DNA from 2 places in the Zhihengliuella flava genome. Region 2 is predicted to be linked to the other one. Evidence: riboswitches for the same ligand, from Rfam matches in the RefSeq annotation. Region 2 holds a riboswitch; the other holds the start of a gene.
The links. A riboswitch is a leader RNA that binds a small molecule or an ion and turns the genes downstream of it on or off. The one in region 2 is predicted to bind S-adenosylmethionine.

Region 1: another riboswitch for S-adenosylmethionine. It lies ahead of IW252_RS05135 (methylenetetrahydrofolate reductase); the one in region 2 lies ahead of IW252_RS08790 (ABC transporter ATP-binding protein).

What each region holds. Positions count from the first base shown of each region.
Region 1 is NZ_JADOTZ010000001.1:1,106,025-1,112,873, reverse strand. It holds gene IW252_RS05145 (MFS transporter) at 1-528, shown strand, start outside; gene IW252_RS05140 (nuclear transport factor 2 family protein) at 533-1,528, opposite strand; SAM riboswitch class I at 1,783-1,887, shown strand; gene IW252_RS05135 (methylenetetrahydrofolate reductase) at 1,973-2,953, shown strand; gene metE (5-methyltetrahydropteroyltriglutamate--homocysteine S-methyltransferase) at 3,013-5,361, shown strand; gene IW252_RS05125 (aminotransferase class V-fold PLP-dependent enzyme) at 5,473-6,849, shown strand, end outside.
Region 2 is NZ_JADOTZ010000001.1:1,886,732-1,893,580, forward strand. It holds gene IW252_RS08775 (hypothetical protein) at 1-496, shown strand, start outside; gene IW252_RS08780 (ABC transporter permease) at 493-1,407, opposite strand; gene IW252_RS08785 (aliphatic sulfonate ABC transporter substrate-binding protein) at 1,404-2,420, opposite strand; gene IW252_RS08790 (ABC transporter ATP-binding protein) at 2,602-3,429, opposite strand; SAM riboswitch class I at 3,435-3,527, opposite strand; gene IW252_RS08795 (LacI family DNA-binding transcriptional regulator) at 3,811-4,794, shown strand; gene IW252_RS08800 (ABC transporter substrate-binding protein) at 4,929-6,233, shown strand; gene IW252_RS08805 (carbohydrate ABC transporter permease) at 6,294-6,849, shown strand, end outside.

The DNA of each region.
Region 1 (6,849 bases), 780 kb from region 2:
ATCACGAACGCCATGATGGCCACCAGCGTGTTCGGCCGCGGTCCCACCGAGTACGGAGTCCTCGGCTCCATCACCGCCGTCGGCACGCTCGGCGCGGCGCTCTGGGCGGCCCGCCGTGGCCGGTTCCGGCTCCGTTACCTCGTCGGCGGCGCCGTCGTGTTCGGGGTGGCTGGCGTCGCCGGTGCGCTCATGCCGTCCTTCTGGTGGTATGCGCTCACGCTGGTGCCCGTCGGCCTCGGGGCGGTGACGTTCCTCAACGGCTGCAACACGTCCATTCAGCTGTCCGTGGCACCGCAGTATCGGGGCCGCGTGCTGGCGGTCTACATGGCGGTCGTCCAAGGCGGGACGCCGATTGGGGCGCCGCTGATTGGCTTCATCGGGGACACGCTCGGCGCGCGCTGGGCCGTGGGGCTCGGCTCTGGCGTTGCCCTCCTCGCCGGGGCGTGGGCGCTGTACTTGGTGCTGCGCGGGCGGTTCGTCATCCGGGATGACAACCCCGCCACCGGTTCGCTGCCCGCGGTGAAGTAGCGCGCTATTCGACGGCGACGGGGGTGACGGTCACGTTCGACGTCGACACGTCGAGCTTTGCAGTGAACGTGTAGGTCTCCGTCACGTCCACGTCCGTCATCGCTCCGGTGGCTAGGTCCTGTTCCGTGAGCTGGAGGGAGACGTCCGCCTCCAGCGGGGCGAGGACCCAGCCGCCGTCGAACCCCGTGATCTGGATCTCCGGATACCGCTCGACCTCCCAGTCGATGGTGCTGGCGTCCACCCGGTCGACGGTGTCATACGCCAGCGGGCAACCGGCGGGCATGAGGACTTGCTGCTCGGTACACCCGTCGAGGTAGGCGCGCACCTGCTGATCCACCTCATCCGTCAGCGCCTGAGTGGGCTGTGACACCAACTGAACGGGATCCTCGGCGTCGCTGTACTCGGTGACAATGCGGCTGGTTTCCTCCGCCCGGAAGAATTGCTGCTCAAAGGACGCGGTGACGATCGCCGGCGGGAGGACCGGGAAGGTCGCCGCGCCGGCCTCGAGCGGTGCCTCAGTCCCGTTGACCACAACGTCCGTGGTGTTGGCCGCGTTGACCTGCACCTGCGGCAGCTTTCCCACCTGCAAGTCCCACTGGTCGAAGAACAGCCACTGCTGGCCGGTGCGCACCAGCCGGAAGTCGGTGTGGTAGCCGCGGCCTTCTACGCCGTAGGAGACCCGCACAGACGCGCGGTCCCCCTCCCGGTCTTCTTCCTCGATCTGCACGTCGCCGAGGGCCGCAGCGGAGGCCGCCAGCGGTTCGCGGGAGAGCATCAGGCCATTGCCTTCGGCCGGGGCGTCGAGGTTGAGGTAGCCGAGCGCGGTGGCGCCGTCGCCCTCCTGGAGAGCGGCCACGTAGTCAGCCACCACGCGTTCGGGACCAAAGTGCTTGGCATTGACGACGGCGATGGCCACGCCGGCCGCCACGAGGACGACGATCAGGGCCACCGCCCAGATGGCGATGACCCTGCGAAGCCGCGCTCGGATCGTGGTGTGCACGGGCCATACGCTACCAGCGGCGCAGGCTGCGGCCGTTCTTTGCGGGCGCGGCCGGTTTCCCGGCGCAGGCGCGGGTACACCGCGACGTACCGCGTCATCATCACGTCTTATGACGCGCGTGAGACGCGGCACCCCGGATTTCCGGGGGACACATCCGGCCACACGGAGTCATCGCGGGTCATGTGCAGCACTGTGAAGCGCCCGCCGCCGACTCATTTGTCCGTTCTCCCGCCGGCACCGCAGTCTGGTTCCACAACCCATCCAGAGCGGCTGAGAGATCTGGCTCGACGACGCCGCAGCAACCATCCGGACCCGGCCCTGCCGGCTCGGAACGGTGCTACCGCCAGAAGCGATGGAGACGCATCCACGGTCCCCACGCCCACCGTCGTCGTACCCGGTGGGTGTGCGTGGCGTACTCCTTCGCACTAACTGCGAGGAGAGACGATGACAGATCTGCAGGCATCGACGGCACCGTCGTTGTCCTACGAGCTCTATCCGCCCCGGAATGAGGCGGCCGCCGGCAGCCTCGTCGAGACGATTGCGGCGCTGGAGGCCACGGCACCCGACTACGTGTCCGTCACCTACAACGGGAGCCCCGCCCGGCGGCGGGCCTCCGTCGAGCTGATCGGACACCTGATCGAACACACCCGACTGCGCCCGCTGGCCCACCTGACGTGCGTGGGGGAGAGCCGCGCCTCCCTGGACCGCCTGGTCAATCACCTCGTGGCACTCGGGGTGCGCGGGGTGTTGGCCCTGCGCGGCGATCTACCCCCGGGGCACGACGCCGTCGGGCCGGGCGAGCTGCCCTTCGCCCGGTACCTCGTGGAGCTGATCCGCGAGGTGGAGGCGCGCCGCTCCGCCTCGCTGGCCGCGGGGCGGCTGGCGATCGGTGTGGCCGCGTACCCCACGCGCCACCCCGAGTCGCCGAGCTTCCAACACGACGTCGAGGTGTTGCTGGCCAAGGAACGGGCGGGCGCGAACTTTGCCATTACCCAGATTTTCTTCGACGCGGCCGAATACGCCCACCTCGTGGCGGCCGCCCGCGCCGCCGGGGTACGGATCCCCATCGTGCCGGGGATCATGCCCGTCAACAGTGTGCGGCGGCTGACCCGGCTGGCGGAACTGGCCGGGCTGGCCCCCGACGCCGCGCTGCTGGCACGGCTGGAGCGGGCGTCGACTGATGCCGAGCGTCGCCGCATCGGGATCGACCACGCGGCCGCGTTGGCCCATGAAGCCTTCGTGGCAGGAGCCCCCGGCCTGCACCTGTACACGTTCAACGACGCGGTGGATTCCGTCGCCGTCGTGGACCAGCTCGGCCTCACGGGCGCCGGGACGGCGGACGCGGCGGGCGCAGATTTCGGCGACGCCAATGCGTTGGCTAGCGCCTACGCGGAGGCCGCGAACCGGCCGCTCGCCCACGCCTGAGCCGGCCGCCACACCAACACATTCCCTTTGATTTCAACCCACTCACCCTAGGAGTCACCATGACCACGTTCCCGAACGCCACCATCCTCGGCTACCCGCGCATCGGCCCCCGGCGCGAGCTCAAGCGCGCCGTCGAGTCCTACTGGGCCGGCCGCAGCACCGAGGCGGAGCTGGAGTCCGCCGCCGCGTCGCTGCAGGACGCCACCGTGGAGCGGCTGCGCGCGCTGGGTCTGACCGAGTCCTCGGCCATTCCCGCGGACTTTGCGCTGTACGACCAGGTGCTGGACACCACGGCCGCCTTGGGCGCCCTCCCGGCCCGATTTGCTGACCTGGCCGGGCCGGGCGGGGAAATTGGCCTCGACGCGTACTTCACGCTGGCCCGCGGTGACGCCGAGCGCGCCCCGCTGGAGATGACCAAGTGGTTCGACACGAACTATCACTACCTGGTCCCCGAGATCGGACCGGAGACCAGCTTTGCCGCGCTGGCCGACCGCCTCGCCGGGATCGTGCGGCGCCATCGGGCCCGCGGCGCCACGCTCCGCCCCGTGCTCGTCGGGCCCGTGACCTACCTGCTCTTGGCAAAGGCGGCCGACGGCGCGCCGGAGACCTTCCGGCCGATCGATCGCCTGAACGACGTCGTCGCGGCCTACCGCGGCGTCATCGCGCAGCTGGCCGACGCGGGGGCCGACTGGGTGCAGCTGGACGAGCCAGCCCTCACCACCGAGCACGGCAGCGCCCACGTTGACGACGCCGTGCTCGCCTACCGCGAGCTCGCCGATGCCGCGGGGTACGACGCCGGCACCCGCCCGGGACTGTTCGTCACCACGGGCTACGGCACGGCGGGCGACCCGGCCGCGCCGGGGCAGGCGCTCGCCGAACTCGCCGCCGCCGGCGTCGATGCCGTCCACGCGGACCTCGTTCGCGGCGCACGCCCCGGCACCGAGGCGCTGCAGGCGCTGGGGGACACCCGGTTCGTCGCCGGCATCGTGGACGGACGCAACGTCTGGCGGAACGATCTGGCCGCCTCCGCTGACTTGCTCACCTCCCTCGAGGCAGATGCCTCGGTGGCCACCAGCACCTCCCTGCTGCACGTCCCGCACGACGTCGCCGCTGAGACCAACCTGCCGTCCCCGCTGCCGCACTGGCTGGCGTTCGCCGACCAGAAGGTGAGCGAGGTGCTGACGCTGGCCGCCGGCGTCGAGCAGGGCCCGAACCGCTCGGCCGAGGTCGCGGCTCAGATCCAGGAGTCGGAGGACGCGAAGGCCGAGCGTGCCGCGGCCGAGGGCGTGCGGCGCGCCGAGGTGCGGCAGCGCACCGCGGCCATCACGACCGAGGACGCGACCCGCGCCGATGCCGCCGATCGGGCGGCGGCCCAGGCCGAGCGCCTGAGCCTGCCGGCGCTGCCGACCACCACCATCGGTTCCTTCCCGCAGACGGGCGAGGTCCGCAAGGCCCGTGCCGCCCACCGCGCCGGATCGCTGACGAATGAGGAGTATGACGAGTTTCTCCGCGCGGAGATCAAGCGGGTCATCGACCTGCAGGAGGAGATCGGTCTCGACGTGCTGGTGCACGGCGAACCGGAGCGCAATGACATGGTCCAGTACTTCGCGGAGAACTTTGACGGGTTCGCGGCCACGGAGCACGGCTGGGTGCAGTCCTACGGCTCGCGCTGCACCCGCCCCTCCATCTTGTGGGGCGATGTGTCGCGGCCGGAGGCGTTCACCGTCCCGTGGATCGAGTACGCGCAGTCACTCACCCAGAAGCCGGTCAAGGGGATGCTCACCGGGCCGGTGACCATCCTCGCGTGGTCGTTCGTTCGCAACGATCAGCCGCTCGCCGAGACGGCCAATCAGGTGGCGCTGGCCCTGCGCGACGAGGTCGCTGACCTGGAGGCCGCTGGCATCGCCGCCATTCAGGTGGACGAGCCCGCGTTGCGCGAACTGCTGCCGCTGCGCGCGGCCGACCAGCCGGCCTACCTGGACTGGTCCGTCAACGCGTTCCGGCTGGCCACCTCTTCCGTCCGCGTGGACACGCAGATTCACACCCACCTCTGCTACTCGGAGTTCGGCGAGGTGATCTCCGGAATTGACGGCCTGAACGCGGACGTCACCTCCATCGAGGCGGCCCGCTCCAAGATGGAGGTCGCGGCGGACCTGCAGGAGTTCGGGTTCGGCCGCGGTGTGGGTCCCGGCGTCTATGACATCCACTCGCCCCGCGTGCCCTCGGCCGGCGAAGTGGAGGAGCTGCTGCGCATCGCCCTCGCCAGCGTCGGAGAGCGCCAGCTTTGGGTGAACCCGGACTGCGGGCTGAAGACCCGCGGGTACGAGGAGACGGTGGCCTCGCTGAAGAACCTCGTCGCCGCCACCGCCTCGGTCCGCTCCGTGGACCTGGCCGCCCAGCCGGCCTAACGGCCCGCTCGCCGCGAGCACCCACGGCGGGCCGGGCGCCGACGCCCACGCAGGCAGCGCCCGGCCCGCCGCCGACGATCAGCACACCACCGACGAGCTGAGGAGCCCCTCATGAGTTCGACCACCAGCATTCACGCCGGCTACACCCCCGCCGGCCCGCACTACCCCGTGGCCACGCCGGTCTACGCGAGTACAGCGTACGAGTTCGAGTCCTACGCCGCGGCCGCGGAAATGTTTGCCCTGACGCGAGCCGGGTTCACCTACACGCGGACCGGCAACCCCACCGTCGCAGTGCTGGAGCAGCGCCTCGCGGCGCTGGAGGGCGGCGTCGCCGCCGTCGCCACCGCCTCCGGTCAGTCCGCCGTCGCGCTGGCCCTCATGGCGCTCGCCGGCCGCGGCGACGCTGAACGTCCCGGCGGCCCGGGGTACGACGCCGGTCCGCGCCATCTGGTGGCGGCCCGCCAGCTGTATGGGGGAACGGTGGACCTGCTGACGGACACGTTCGCGGACTTCGGGTACCACGTGGACTTCGTGGACCAGCACGATCTCGACGCCTGGCGCGAGGCCATCGGTCCGCAGACCCGGGCGGTCCTGGTGGAATCCATCTCGAATCCGTTGGCGGAGCCCGCGGATGTGCCCGCGATTGCTGACCTCGCGCACGCGGCCGGGGCGGCGCTGGTCGTGGACAACACGCTCGCCACGCCGGCACTGCTGAACCCGATCGCCCACGGGGCCGACGTCGTCGTGCACTCGGCCACCAAGTTCCTTGGCGGCCACGGCGCCGCCTTGGGCGGGGTCATCGTGGACGCCGGCCGGTTCGATTGGGCGGCGGATCCCGCCAAGTGGCAGCAACTGGCGGGGCCAAAGGAGCGCTACGTCGGGGACCAGACGCTGGTGCAGCGGTACGGGCAGCTGGCGTTCGCGATGCTGGTGCGTAGCAAGTACCTGCACGATGTCGGGCCCTGCATCGCTCCGGCGGCGGCCGCGGAGATTAGCCGCGGTATCGAGACCCTGCCCCTGCGCATGGCCCAGCACAGCGCCAATGCCGAGGTTCTGGCGCGGCACCTGGCGGAGCATCCGGCCGTCGCAGCCGTCCACCACCCTGCCGTGCGGGCCGCACGCCACCCGGAGCACCCTTCCGTGGCGGTGGCCTCGCGGGACTTCTCGGCTGGCACCGGTGCCGTGTTCGCGTTCGATCTCGCCGCTGGCGACGGCTCGGATGCGGCGGGGGTCGTGGAGCGCTTCATCGACGCACTCGGCGTCTTCAAGCTGGTGGCCAACCTCGGTGACACCCGCTCCCTCGTGGCCCACCCGGCCGCGATGACCCACTGCCGGATGGGGGCCGCGGCGCGGGCAGCCGCCGGCATCAGCGACACCACCGTCCGGCTTTCCGTGGGGTTGGAGGACCCCGCGGACCTCATCGCCGATCTGGATCAGGCCCTGCTGACCGTTCACTCCTCCACCCTGACCACGGAAGGAAGCGTCCGC
Region 2 (6,849 bases):
CTACTCGGTGGCCTTCGTGCCGTGGGTGATTGTGGCGATCGTTCTGGCTGGCATGGCGCAGCAGGGTGGCGGGGATGCGGCCCTCTCCGGGGCCGCCCTGTGGCTATGGTTCCTCGCCGCGGCGGCCCCCACCGCCGCGGCCATTGGTGTGCTGTTCATCGCGCGTTCCCACCCCGCGCCCGCTGTGGCGCAGACGGCGCTGATCCTCGCCGGGGTGAGCCTGCTGCTGCTCGTGACGGCCTTGATGTTCGGCGCGCCAAAGCTCACGCTGCTCGCCATGTTGGCCGTCTGGGCGGCGGTGCTGCGCACGCACTGGATGACCGTTGCCGCGGGCGCGATGCTCGTGGCGTTGGCGGCGCCCCTACTCCTCGCCCCACTGGTGGGCAGCGGGGCGGTCCCCGCTCAGACCGTGCCGGTGATCGACGCCGCGATGCTGGGCACCCTCATCGCGTGCGCCGTCAAGGCCCGCACCACGGCGGCCGAGCGCCGGTCCTAGGTCCAGCGCTTGATGGCCCAGCGCTCCACCAGTCCCAACACGGCGTCGGACAGCTTGCCGATCACGGCGAGCAGGATGATGGTCAGGATCAGCCGGTCCGTGCGCCCGTTGTACTGAGAGTCCGTCAGCAGGAAGCCAAGTCCCATCGAGGACGCGATGAGCTCCGCCGCAACGAGGAACAGCCAGGCCTGCGCGAGCGCGAGCCTCAGGCCAGAGAAGATGGACGGCACCACGGCCGGCAACTGCACGGCCGTGAGGAGTTTGACCCCGCGCATGCCGAACGCCCGCGCCGCCTCGATGAGGTTCTTGTCCACGTGGCGCAGCGCCAAGTAGACGGTAGTGAAGACGGGGAAGAACGCACCGATCGCGATCAGGGTGACCTTGGAATCCTCGCCGATCTTCATCCACAGAATCAGCAGCGGAACCCACGCCAGCGACGGCACCGCCCTGAAGGCCCCGATGGTGGGGGAGAGCAGCGCGTCCGCCAGCCGGGACAAACCGACCAGCGAACCCGCGGCCAGGCCCACGAGGCCACCGATGGCGAAGCCCAGCAGCACGCGCTGGGTGGAAATGCCGATGTGAGGGCCCAGCTCTCCGCGCTCCATGAGCTCCACACCCGCACTCCACACGGCGGTGGGAGAGGGCAACTGCACCGGGGAGAACACGCCCAAGGCGGTGGACAGGTACCACGCCGCGAGCATGACCACGGGCACGACGGCGCCGAGGATCACGCGCCCGCCCGTCGTGTTCAGCAGCCGCGAGGCGCCGCGGCCCGACGGTTCGGTGGCGGGTTGCTCTCGCTCGCTGGCCGGCTCGACCGCGCTGGACCCGAAGGAGCCTACGGCGACGTGCGCGGCGACGTCGTGCTCCGGCGTCTCGCGGCTACTGTGCGTGTGCGGGGTGGGGCTCATGATGACTCCGTGATGGTGGAGGAGTCGGCGTTCTCGGCGAAGGACGGGTCAAAGAGCGTCTCGAGGGCCTCGTCAATGCTCTCCTGATCGGAGACATCGCCAATTTCCACGAAGATCGGGCCGACGGCCTCGAGGACGCTGCGCTGGGCATCGCCCGGCACGGGGTCCACATCGAGGTTGGACCGCTCGAGGATGACCTTGTTGGCGATCGGCTCTTCGAGGCCCGCGACGTCCGCGAGGATTTCCGCCGTTTCCTCTGGATTCTCCGCGGCCCACTCACGGGCCTTCTGGTAGGCGTCGATCACGGTCTGGGCCAGCTCGGGCTCGTTCTCGAGGAAGTCCTCGGTGGCGTTGAGGAATCCGTACGTGTTGAAGTCCAGGTTGCGGTACATCAGCTCCGCGCCCTCTTCCTCGGCGCCGGCCATGATCGGGTCAAGGCCTGCCCACGCGTCCACGGAACCGTTGTTCAGCGCCGACCAGCCGTCGGCGTGCTGCAGGTTCTCCACCGTGACGTCGTCAATGGTCATCCCGTGCTCCTGCAGGGTCTGCACCAAGAAGAAGTAGGGATCCGTGCCCTTGGTGGCGGCGATCTTCTTGCCCCGCAAATCCTCGACGGAGGCGATGTCCGAGCCCTCCGGCGTGACAATCGCGGACCATTCCGGCTGCGAGTACATGGCGATGGTCTTGATGGGCGTGCCGTTGGCGCGGGCCAGCAGGGCGGCGGAGCCAGCGGTGGATCCCACGTGCAGCGCCTCGGAGCGCAGCCCCTCGTTGGCCTTGTTGGAGCCGGCGGACTGCAGCCAGTTCACCTCGACGCCCTCGTCCTCGAGCGTCTCCTCCAGCCAACCCTGATCCTTGATGATCAGGCTCAGCGGGTTGTAGGTGGCGAAGTCCACGTTGAGGGTCTCCGCGCTGGCTTCGGCATTCTCGCCGGCGCAGCCAGTGAGGGCCACGGTGGCGGCCACGGCGGTGGTCAGTCCCAGCAGGCGGTGGGTGCGGGTCAAAGATTTCATGATGCTCCTGATGATGAGTGCGAGGTGATGCGGTACGGAAAGGTGTGTGGGGCCGGGCGGTAGCGCGGCGGGGAGGTGAGCGCCAGGCGTGGGTGGGCCGGGTGCGCCCGGTGCGTGGGGCGGCCGCTCATCGAGGTGAACGACGGCGGCGCGTCGGTGGGCGCCGGACGACGCCGTCGTCCTAGTGCCGGTGGGGGTCCACGCCGAGCTCTTCGAGCAGGCGTGAGCGCAAGGCGCTGAGCTCTGTTCCGGAACGGTCCCGCGGGCGCCGACCGGGGACCTCAAGGCATTCGGCGACGGTGGCGCCGTCGGTGCCCGGCGTGCGGCCGAGGACCAGGATGCGGTCCGCGAGTTGGAGGGCCTCATCCACGTCGTGGGTGACCAGCAGAATGGTTGCCGGGTGCTTGGCGTGAATGTCCAGCAGCAGGTCCTGCATCTTCAAGCGCGTGAGCGCATCCAGCGCGCCGAACGGCTCGTCTAGCAGGAGGACGCCGGGCCGGCGGGCCAGTGCGCGGGCGAGCGAGGCGCGTTGGGCCATGCCGCCGGAGACCTCGCGCGGCCGGTGATCGGCGTGCGCGGCGAGTTCTACGTGCTCCAACAGTTCCGTGACCAACTGCTGGCCCGCCGACTTGTCGGTGCCGCGCGGCAGGCCCACCGCGACGTTGTCCCGAATCGACTTCCACGGCAGCAGGCGGGGTTCCTGGAACGCGAACGCCGCGGACTCGGCGATGCCGGTCACCGGTGTGCCGCCGATCCGGACGGCGCCGGTGGTGGGGGAATCCAGCCCGGAGACGGCGCGCAGCAGCGTGGATTTGCCGCAGCCGGAGGGCCCGAGGATGGCCAGGACCTCTCCGGGGCGCACGTCAAGGGTGATGTCCCGCAGCACGGTGGCGGAGCCGAAGGCCTTGGACACCGCGTCGAAGGTCACGGGCAGGGCGCGCTCCGAGGCGACGGGCGCGGCGGTGCTGGCCGTCGTGGCTGCAGCGGGGGACAGCGTAGAGGAAGTCATGCTCATCTCCATCGGTCCTGGCGTTAGCACCTTTCCGTCATGACGGATGGTTGCTGCGGCGTCGACGAGCCAGATCTCTCAGCCGCTCTGGATGGTTGGTGTGCACTACTAAAGACTGAACATGACGCCGAGCGCAACGTCGTGGGCCTTCATGTGACGCGATGTTGAGCCATCGGCGGCCTCGAAGACGCGCTGTGGCGTCCGGACCGGCCCCTCAATCCGTGTTTAGTAAACGTTTGCGTGGCCCAAATCACCACCTCTAGTGTCGAGGGCAGTCGTCACGCAAACGATTACGTGACGACGCCGGATGCGGCACTGCTTACGCAACACAGGCGCCGGGTGCCGTCCGGCAGGCGAGGTCTCAACGGGAGGGAGAAGAACGTGGCGACGATCCGCGAAGTGGCAGCTCGAGCGGGCGTCTCCGCCGCCACGGTGTCGCGCGTCGTTAACGGCGTTCCCGGCTTTTCTGAAGGGACCCGGGAGCGCGTGAAAGCCGCCATCGACGAGCTCGGCTACGAGCCAGACTCGCTTGCCCGCGGCCTGAAGACCTCGCAAAGCGCCCTTCTCGGCGTCTTGGCGCCGGCGGTGTCCGACGCCTTGGCCTCCCAAATCCTCAGCGGCGTGGAAAGTGCCGCGCGGGAATCCGGGCACGCCGTCATGCTGGGACGCACGGGAGCTGGCGCCGAGCTGGCCACCGACTACCTCAGGACGCTCCGGGCCTACCGGCCCGCCGGCGTCGTCCTCATTTCCTCCGCGATCACTCCGGACATGCGCCGCGCCGCGGGATCGCGCATCCCCCTGATCTCCGTGGCCATTCGCAAGGGCAGCGAGTTCGCCAGCATCGCGATCGACGACGAGCTGGCGGCCTATGAGGGGACCAAAGCACTCCTCGACGCCGGGCACCGACGCATTGGGCTCTTGGCCGGGGACGAGTCGTCGGTCCTCGTGAACAAGCCTCGCGAACGCGGCTACCGCCGCGCGATGGCTGAGGCCGGGGCCACACCGCTGGAAGAGCGTGGCAACTCGCTCTATGAAAGCGCACTTCCGGCCCTCGAGAGACTGTGGCGGCGCGACCCCGGCCTGACCGCAATCTTTGCCCTCAGCGATGAGATGGGCGCCGCCGCCGTCAACGAGGCGCAGCGCCGAGGCCTCCGCGTCCCGGATGATCTTTCCGTGCTGGGATTCGATGACACGCCAACCTCCCGGCATGTCCATCCGCCCCTCAGCACGGTGGCCCAGCCCTTGGTACCCATGGGCGAACTCGCCGTCAGAGTTCTGCTTGGCGAACACGGAAGAAACCGCATCCTGCCGCACCGATTGATCACGCGGGGAACCACCGGCCCCGTGCCTGCCTACTCGCCCTAGCGATTCCCACACACCCACCATCGCGCCGCTGACTGGCCGCGTTCGACACGCGAGTCCGCAGCGCCGTACTGAGTCCTGCCCAGAAACCCTGTTCATCAACCCGCCCGCACCACCGTTCCACGAGGAGAAACATCATGAAGCAACGTCGCTCGAATCGTCCCTTCGCCGTCACGGCCATCGTCTCCATCGGCGCCCTCGCGCTGACCGGCTGCAGCTCGGCCGCGAGCTCTGAATCCGGTGACCCGCAATCCTTCGAAGGGCGAGGTCCCATCACCTATGTCAGCAGCCCGGATTCCTCCGGGGCAGCGCAGGAAACCATTGACGCCTGGAACGCGGAGCACCCGGACGAGCAGGTGGAGTGGATCGAGCTCCCCCTAGACGCCGATCAGCAGCGTCAGCAAATGGTGCAGAACGCCCAACTCGAATCGGACACCTACACGGTTCTCAACCTCGATGTGGTGTGGACCAGTGAATTCGCCGCCAACCGCTGGATTGCTCCGTTGCCCGAAGACGAGTTGCCGGTGGCGGAGATGATCCCCGCGACGGTTGAGGCCGGCACGTACGCGGATCAGCTCTTTGCCGCCCCGTATTACACCGATGGGGCGCTGCTCTATGGGCGGTCTGACCTGTTGGACGCGGCCGGGGTGCAAATGCCGCAGACGTGGGATGAGATGCAGGCTGCGTGCGATGCGGTGTTGGCGTTGCCTGAGGCCGAGGGCATGAGCTGCTACGCCGGGCAGTTCGACAAAAATGAGGGCCTGACGGTGAACTTCAGCGAGGCCGTCACCTCCGCCGGCGGCACCCTGTTTACTGAAGACGGGCAGCCCAGCGTTGACACGCCGGAAGCCCTGACGGCGCTCAACTTCCTGGTGGACGGATTCGAGTCGGGAATGATCCCGGAAAAGGCCATCACCTTCCAGGAAGAACAGGGGCGTCAGGCCTTCCAAAGTGGTGACCTCGTGTTCCTGCGCAACTGGCCATACATCTACAACCCGCTGAGCGCCGAGGACGGGTCCAGCGAGGTAGCGGGGAAGTTCGAGGTTGCCCCGATCCCGGGCTTGGAGAGCACGGGCGTTTCCACGCTGGGCGGCCGGAATCTGGCCGTCTCCACCTTCGCCGAGAATAAGGCCACTGCGCTGGACTTCATCGACTTCTTTGTCAGCCGTGAGCAGGAGGGCCAGCGCCTCGAGCTCAGCTCACGGGCCCCGGTCTACGGCGAGTACTTCGAGGACGACGACGTGGTGAGCTCGTTGCCCTACCTGCCCACTCTGTTGGGTTCCATTGAGTCGGCCCAGCCCCGGCCCAAGACCGTCCAGTACGGCCAAACCACCGCCGCGATTCAGGACGCCGTCTACGCCGCCATCACCGGCGAACAGTCGCCCGAAGACGCGCTCGCGGAGCTGCAGGTGCTGCTCACGTCCCAGACCGCGAGCCAGTAGCCCGAACCGGCCGATTCGCCTGACCAGCAGGCGACCCGTGAACCGATCCTTAGGAATCTCATGACGCCTCCCACCGCGGCCACCGCGCCGAAAACGTCTCAGCCGCCCGAGCTGCCTCCAACTGATCCGAGAGGGCACACCGCCGACTCGCCGGCGCCGCGGGGCGCCACACCCGCCCCGCGCCGGCAGGACGGCAAAGCGGCAGCATTTCTCCTGTCGCCCACCCTCATCGTCCTGGCACTGGTCATTTTCTACCCGCTCCTGTCCGCGGTAGGGCAGTCCCTGTATTCCTCTGATGCGGGACTCGATGATCAGGGATTTGTGGTGCAGGGTGATGTCTTCGTCGGCCTGCAAAATTACGCGCAGATCTTTGCGGGCCCGGAGAGCGCGCGTTTTTATAACGCTCTCTGGAACACCACTTTCTTCACCGTGGTGTCCGTGGCTCTCGAAACCGTCATCGGCGTGATGTTTGCGTTGATGATGAACCGCGCCTTCAAGGGCCGCGCGTTCTTGCGGGCCGCCGTTCTGGTCCCGTGGGCCATTCCGACGGCGGTGTCCGGCCTGTTGTGGCGCTGGATGTTCCAGACGGACGGAATCGTCAACACGTTGAGTGGCG